DNA from 2 places in the Terrabacter terrae genome. Region 1 is predicted to be linked to the other one. Evidence: predicted binding sites of a transcription regulator. Region 1 holds the regulator's gene; the other holds the start of a gene.
What was found. The regulator LexA, encoded in region 1, represses DNA repair genes until DNA is damaged. The targets are predictions, from matches to a motif close to TCGAACANNTGTTCGA.
Positions count from the first base shown of each region.

Region 1 (3,341 bases):
TTCGGCGAGTCGGTGCCCAAGGCCCTGGTGGAGCAGTGCTTCTCACTCGTGGAGGGCGCGGGGGCGGTCCTGGTGCTCGGCTCCTCGCTGTCGGTCATGAGCGGCTACCGGTTCGTCCGGCGGGCGCACCAGCGTGAGGTCCCCGTGGCGATCGTGACGCGGTCGGCGACTCGCGGTGACAGCGAGGCCAGCTTGCGTCTGCATGCGCCGCTCGGGATCACCCTGACGAAGCTGCGCAGCGCGCTCGGTCACTGACGGGTCACCGAACCCGTCACCGAGCCGGTCGCCTCACCTCACGACGGGACCGGGGGCCCGGGCCTCCGGGCCCGAGGTGTCCCGCAGGTCCCACAGCTCCTTGGTCTGCACCCCCCAGTACGTGCCGAAGAGGATGATGACGATGACCTCGGCGACCAGCACGAGGTGCCCGAATCCGGTGAGACCGGCTGCGGTGACCACGGCGACGAGGAGCGCCAAGGCGAGGGCCACCGCCAGTGCGATGTAGACCTTCTTGTAGACGGTGCCGCGACTGCCGTCACGGCCCAGGTGTCTCTCCTCGGCGCCGAGGGCGCTCAGCACCATGACGGCGATGACGCCGGCCACCATGGTGCCGGCCGCGATGCCGTGGCTCAGGGCGATGAACCGGTCGCGCAGGACGAGGAACAGGGTGAGCTCGGCCAGCACGACCGTCCCGCAGACGACGCTCACGACGATGGAGCGCACGCTGCGCGGTCGCGGCGGCGCTCCCGCCCTGCCGACCCGCCCGAGCCAGGCGACGACTGCCGCGGAGACGACGGCGACCACGAGCAGTGACCACACGTTGTTGCGCACGGCTGCCGCGATCTCCGGGGCCGTCTGGGTGTATGCGTTGGGCCCGCACCGGTCGTCGGGCGCGGTGGGGACCAGGGCGACGACGAAGGCCATCAGGCCGGAGAAGTTGAGGAGCACGTCCTCCTCCGGGGAGTGTCCCTTGTAGGCGATGAGGTTGGCACCGAGCGCGCAGAGCGCGCCGACGAAGACGCCACGGGCAGGTGTGTAGTAGTAGGCGCTGATCGATCCGAGCCAGCAGGAGTGCCCGGTCTCCCACCACCACTGGTAGCCGACCGACAACAGGAGCATGAGCAGCAGCGCGATCATCGCGCCCCGCAGGTAGCGGTAGGTGAGGACGACGTCTGGGGTGCGCTCCTGCGCCATCGGGGTCATCGGGGTCATCGGGGTCATCGGGGTCATCGGGGTCATCGGGGTCATCGGGGTGAGTGTCCGCCTTCGTCCCGCTCGTGTTCGCCTCGGTCCGCCGGGGGTTCGTTCAGATGCGGCGCAGGACCGCGGTGACCTTGCCGAGGATCGTGGCGTGGTCGCCGTCGATGGGGGAGAAGCTGGGGTTGTGCGGCATCAGCCACACGTGGCCGTCCTTGCGCTTGAACGTCTTGACGGTGGCCTCGTTGTCGAGCATGGCGGCCACGACGTCACCGTTGTCGGCGTGCTGCTGCTGGCGCACCACGACCCAGTCACCGTCGCAGATGGCGGCCTCGACCATGGAGTCGCCGTTGACCTTGAGCAGGAACAGCTCGCCCTCACCGACGAGCTGCCGCGGCAGCGGGAAGACGTCTTCGACGACCTGCTCTGCGGTGATCGGCACCCCCGCCGCGATCTGGCCGAGCACCGGCACGTAGGAGGCCTCGGGCCGTGCGTCGCCCGAGTCGGTCTCGGTGTCGTACTGGTCACCGCGGGGGCGGATCGGCTCGACGGAGCCGCCGCGGTAGCCGAGCTCCTCTGCCTTCGCGTCGGGGGAGACGACCTCGAGGGCGCGCGGACGGTTGGGGTCGCGGCGCAGGTACCCCTTGGCGACGAGCGCGTTGAGCTGGTGGGAGACGCTGGAGGGACTCGCCAGGCCGACGGCGTCGCCGATCTCGCGCATGCTCGGCGGGTAGCCGCGACGGTCGACGGAGTTGCGGATGACCTCGAGCACGCGCCGCTGGCGGACGGTCAGGCCGTCGCCGGTCTCGCGGTCGGGAAGCTCGGTCACGCCCATGGTGTCCCCTTCGTCGGCTCGTCAGGCCGCGCGTGACGCCGGCGTGGAGCGGCCAGTGTCAGTGGTGGCTGGTGAGGTCTGTGGTGTGAGGAAAGACTACGAGGTTCGAACACAGTTGCCAAACACCTGTTCGAGGCGTGTCTCGACTTCGTCGAACAGACGTGCTACAACTCGTACACACGTTCTATCGAACACATGTTCGTCACATCTGGAGCAAGGGGAGGTCACCATGAGCGCAATCGTCCTCGAGGCCGTTCGCGAGCCGCAGGCGGAGCGGACCGGGGGGCAGTCGTCCACGCCGCGGCCGCACCTCGTCCTCGTGCCCACCGGGCGTGACGCGGCCCGGGGGAGTCGTGCAGCGCACCACTCGTCGCCACGGTCCCCGATGCGGCTGACCAGGTTCGGGCGTCTCGTGCGCACGATTCTCGTCGCGAGCGTCGTCGCGCTGCTCGGCGTGGGCCTGGCGGGCCAGCTGGCATCCGCCACCGGCGACCCGCACACGGTCACGGTGCAGTCCGGCCAGACCCTCTCCGGCATCGCGGCCCGCGAGCTGCCCGAGCTCACCGTCCCCGACGGCGTCGTGCAGCTCCAGGTCGCCAACAGCCTGAGCACCTCCCAGGTCCACGCCGGGCAGCAGCTGGTCATCCCCGCGCACTGACCCACAGCGCCCTCGTCCCACGAGCCCGTGCCCGCGCCACTGTGCCTGATGCACCCGGCTCTCCGATCGGCCGCGTTGGCTCCACCTCCAGCGGCTGGCGGTAGCGGCGCTTCGACCCCGCCGCATCCGCCCCCGAACGCCGTATCCCGCTCAGGGATGCGGCGTTTCGGGTTGCCGCCGTCTTCGAGGCCATGTCCTCGGGGTGGTCCATGCTGTGGGCCGGGACCGGCGCGCCCGCTCAGCCCTGCCGGTCGCCTGATCCAGTACTTCCCGAAGCGCCTCCTGCAGCGCCTCCCGACGTGCCCTCTGCGGTCACTCCGGCAGAGCCGGCGTCGGTCTTTTCGACAGGGACCTCGAACCACACGCTGCAGCCCGGGCCTTCGACCGTGCCGATCCCGATGGCGCCGCCGTGAGCCTCGATGATTCGCCTGACGGTGGCGAGTCCGATGCCGTTGCCAGGGACCGAGGTCTCGACCCGGTTGAACAGGCCGAAGACCTTCTCCCGGTCCGCCTCCGCGATACCGATGCCGTTGTCCTGCACGGTGAGGCGCCAGCTGCCCGGGTGTTGCACGGCCGAGATGGTCACTCGTGGAGCAGTGTCGGGACGTGCGTACTTCACGGCGTTGGAGACCAGGTTGAGGAGCACGGAGTAGA
Region 1 is NZ_BAAANB010000003.1:154,059-157,399, reverse strand. Features, by position in the region: gene ABD194_RS06070 (Sir2 family NAD-dependent protein deacetylase) at 1-255, shown strand, start outside; gene ABD194_RS06065 (hypothetical protein) at 289-1,245, opposite strand; gene lexA (transcriptional repressor LexA) at 1,304-2,029, opposite strand; gene ABD194_RS06055 (LysM peptidoglycan-binding domain-containing protein) at 2,259-2,687, shown strand; gene ABD194_RS06050 (sensor histidine kinase) at 2,926-3,341, opposite strand, start outside.

Region 2 (3,341 bases), on a different contig from region 1:
TCGGCGTAGCCGGGTGTCGTGGCCACGAAGAGCCTGTCGCCGTCGACCTTGTGGGTCAGGACCCCGCTGGGGGCGCCGGTCTTCTCCAGGATGCGACCCACGAGCGCGTCGGCCCGCTTGGCGTCGCTCGACACGACCTTCGCGCCGATGGTGGGCATCTCGGACTTGAAGTCCTGTCCGGGCACCGCGAGGGTGAACGACCGCCCCAGCAGGACCTTGAGGTCGTCGGGCAGCTTGATGTCCAGCTCCTGCTCGATCTCGCCGACGAAGTCCGCCGAGCCCATCCCGGAGGACCCGAGGGACTGCAGCTGCTTCTCGAACGCCGGCCAGCCGGCATCGATGCCTTGGTCGGCTCCGGAGATGGTGAGGGCGGCCATCGTGTTGGCGGGCAGGGAGGCCAGCTCTCTGCCGTCCCCCTTGACGGCCTTGGCAGCGTCGGCGCCGCGGACCTTGCCGGCGAGCTCGACATAGTCGGCCTGGAAGCGCAGGGCCATCGCGAACCGGCCCTTGGCGCCTGCTGCGGTCGACATCGATCCCATGGTGCCCATGTCGCCGAGAGTGCCCAGCCCCGAGGCCCCACCGAGCTTGACCAGCTCCTTGGCGCCGGTGCTCATGTCGAACCAGCCGGACATGACTCCCTGCTCGCCTAGGGCGGCCATGTCCTGCGTGAAGGTGGGGTTGGCGGCGAGAGAGCCCTTGTCGACGGCTGCGAGCGTCGCGTCGCCTGTCCCGCGCGGTGTGACGATCGCGTAGCCGTCCTTGATCCGTACCTCGGCCGGGGTGCCGCTCTTGTCGCAGGCGAAGAGACGGGTCAGCGTGTCCTTGGCTGCGCCGTCGTCCTTGACCTGGATGGCGACGGCGACGTTCGGCTCCTTCGCCGTGCCGCCCGGGCGGACGGCCAGGCCCACGCGGTCACCGAGCCAGGGAGCGATGTCGTTGTCGTAGCTGAACTTGGCGATGCAGGCGTTGCTCGCGTCCTTGGAGGCGAGCTCCCAGAGCTTCTTGCGGGGGTCGCCGCTGTCGAGCGTGTCCTTGACCTGCGGCAGCTTGCCGAGGAAGCGCACCGCCGCGATCTTCTGTCCGGCCGAGGGGTCGATGTCGAGCCGAAGGTAGGCGTACGCGTCGCCCGGCAGCACCTCTGCCGGCTGGGACCCGCTGCCGCTCAGCTTCTGGAAGGCGAGCGCTCCGCCTCCGCCGAGCGCCAGGGCCGCCACGACGGCGCCCACGAGCAGGACGGGGCGCCGACGACCGGCCGGCGTCTTGCCCTCCGGGTCGTCAGACAGCGTGACCTCGCCGGGCACCGTCTGGGCAGCGCCCGCGGGGAGCGGGTAGGTGTAGGGCTGGCTGGTCCCCGAGGTGGGCCCGGAAGTAGGCCGGGAAGTGCGCTCGGACATGGTGGTGCTCCCCCTGATGATTGGATGTGCCACGCGGCGGCCCGCGGGACGAGTGGACGATACCGGCACGGATGCCACCTTGGTGGGCAGTTGCGGCAATGCTCCGACGACGCCGGGCGAGCGCCCGGTTCCTCGTCCAGCGGGTGGCAGACTGCTGTGGTGCGGATCAGCCACTTCTGGACCCTGATGGACGACGAGTTCGGCGCGGCGTATGCCGGGTCGCTCGCCCGCGACCACGTGCTCGGCGCGCTGGGCAACCGCACCGTGGTGCAGGCCCTGGCGGACGGCGAGCCGCCCCGCGCGGTCTGGGAGGCGATCTGCGTCGACATGGACGTGCCCCCCGAGCGGCGCCTCGGCCGGGACACCCGGGTCGCCCGCGGTGCCCAGGGCGGGCAGGCGGGACAAGGTGGCCGGTCGAGCCGCTGAGCCGTGTCTCACCGGTGGGTCGGGCGTGACTGTGCAGGGAGGCCGTAGGACGGGCGGCGTGTCGCGTTCACTTCGAACACGTGTTCGGTACTGTTGTCCACAGGTCCTGCGCCACCACCCGCATCGTCCACAGGCCGTCTCGTGGTCCACCCGATGTCGGCGCCGGCACCTAACGTCTGACCCGACAGCGAATCTCAGGACGAGCCGTCGCCCGGGTCGAAGGTAGACGACCGCAGCGCAGACGGCAGATAGGTGACCGACATGGCATCGGTGCAGCTGAAGGACAAGGACAAGGCTCTCGCCTCGGTGATGGGCCAGATCGAGAAGAACTACGGCAAGGGCGCGGTGATGCGCCTCGGCGACGACGTCCGGCCACCGATCGAGGTCATCCCGACCGGGTCGATCGCGCTCGACGTGGCGCTCGGCATCGGCGGACTCCCGCGCGGCCGCATCATCGAGGTCTACGGCCCCGAGTCCTCCGGCAAGACGACGGTCGCGCTCCACGCGGTCGCCAACGCGCAGAGGGCCGGAGGCATCGCGGCGTTCATCGACGCAGAGCACGCGCTCGACCCCGACTACGCCAAGAAGCTCGGCGTCGACACCGACGCGCTGCTCGTGTCGCAGCCCGACACCGGTGAGCAGGCGCTCGAGATCGCCGACATGCTGATCCGCTCGGGAGCCATCGACATCATCGTCATCGACTCGGTGGCGGCCCTGGTGCCCCGTGCCGAGATCGAGGGCGAGATGGGCGACAGCCACGTCGGTCTGCAGGCCCGCCTCATGAGCCAGGCCCTGCGCAAGCTGACCGGTGCCCTCAACAACACCGGCACGACGGCGATCTTCATCAACCAGCTCCGCGAGAAGATCGGCGTGATGTTCGGCTCGCCCGAGACCACAACCGGTGGCAAGGCGCTGAAGTTCTACGCCTCGGTGCGCCTCGACGTCCGTCGCATCGAGACGCTCAAGGACGGCACCGAGCCGGTCGGCAACCGCACCCGCGTCAAGGTCGTCAAGAACAAGGTGTCCCCGCCCTTCAAGCAGGCGGAGTTCGACATCCTCTACGGCCAGGGCATCTCCCGGGAGGGTGGCCTCATCGACATGGGCGTCGAGCACGGCTTCGTCCGCAAGGCCGGTGCCTGGTACACCTACGAGGGCGACCAGCTCGGTCAGGGCAAGGAGAACGCCCGCAACTTCCTCAAGGACAACCCCGACCTCGCCGACGAGATCGAGAAGAAGGTCAAGGAGAAGCTCGGGGTGGGTCCGCGCGTCGACCAGCCGGCTCCGGTCACGGACGTGCCCGTCGACTTCTGATCATGGGGTTCTCCGAGCAGGAGACCACGCAGGACCGCCTGGCCCGCGCCGCGGCCGCCCTCGCTGAAGCAGAGGTCGTGGCCCGGGCGCGGGCCGGTGGTCCCTCCGGTACGCCGGATCCCGTTGGCGAGCCGGCCCCGCCGTCCGCGGTCTCCGGTGCAGCGGGGCCCGACGCCACGGCTGCGGCCCGCGGCGCCCGCACGCGTCCCC
Region 2 is NZ_BAAANB010000021.1:1,084,610-1,087,950, forward strand. Features, by position in the region: gene ABD194_RS15135 (DUF3352 domain-containing protein) at 1-1,394, opposite strand, end outside; gene ABD194_RS15140 (DUF3046 domain-containing protein) at 1,554-1,820, shown strand; gene recA (recombinase RecA) at 2,082-3,131, shown strand; gene ABD194_RS15150 (regulatory protein RecX) at 3,134-3,341, shown strand, end outside.
Region 2: the regulator LexA is predicted to act here: its motif matches at 1,893-1,908, upstream of recA (recombinase RecA).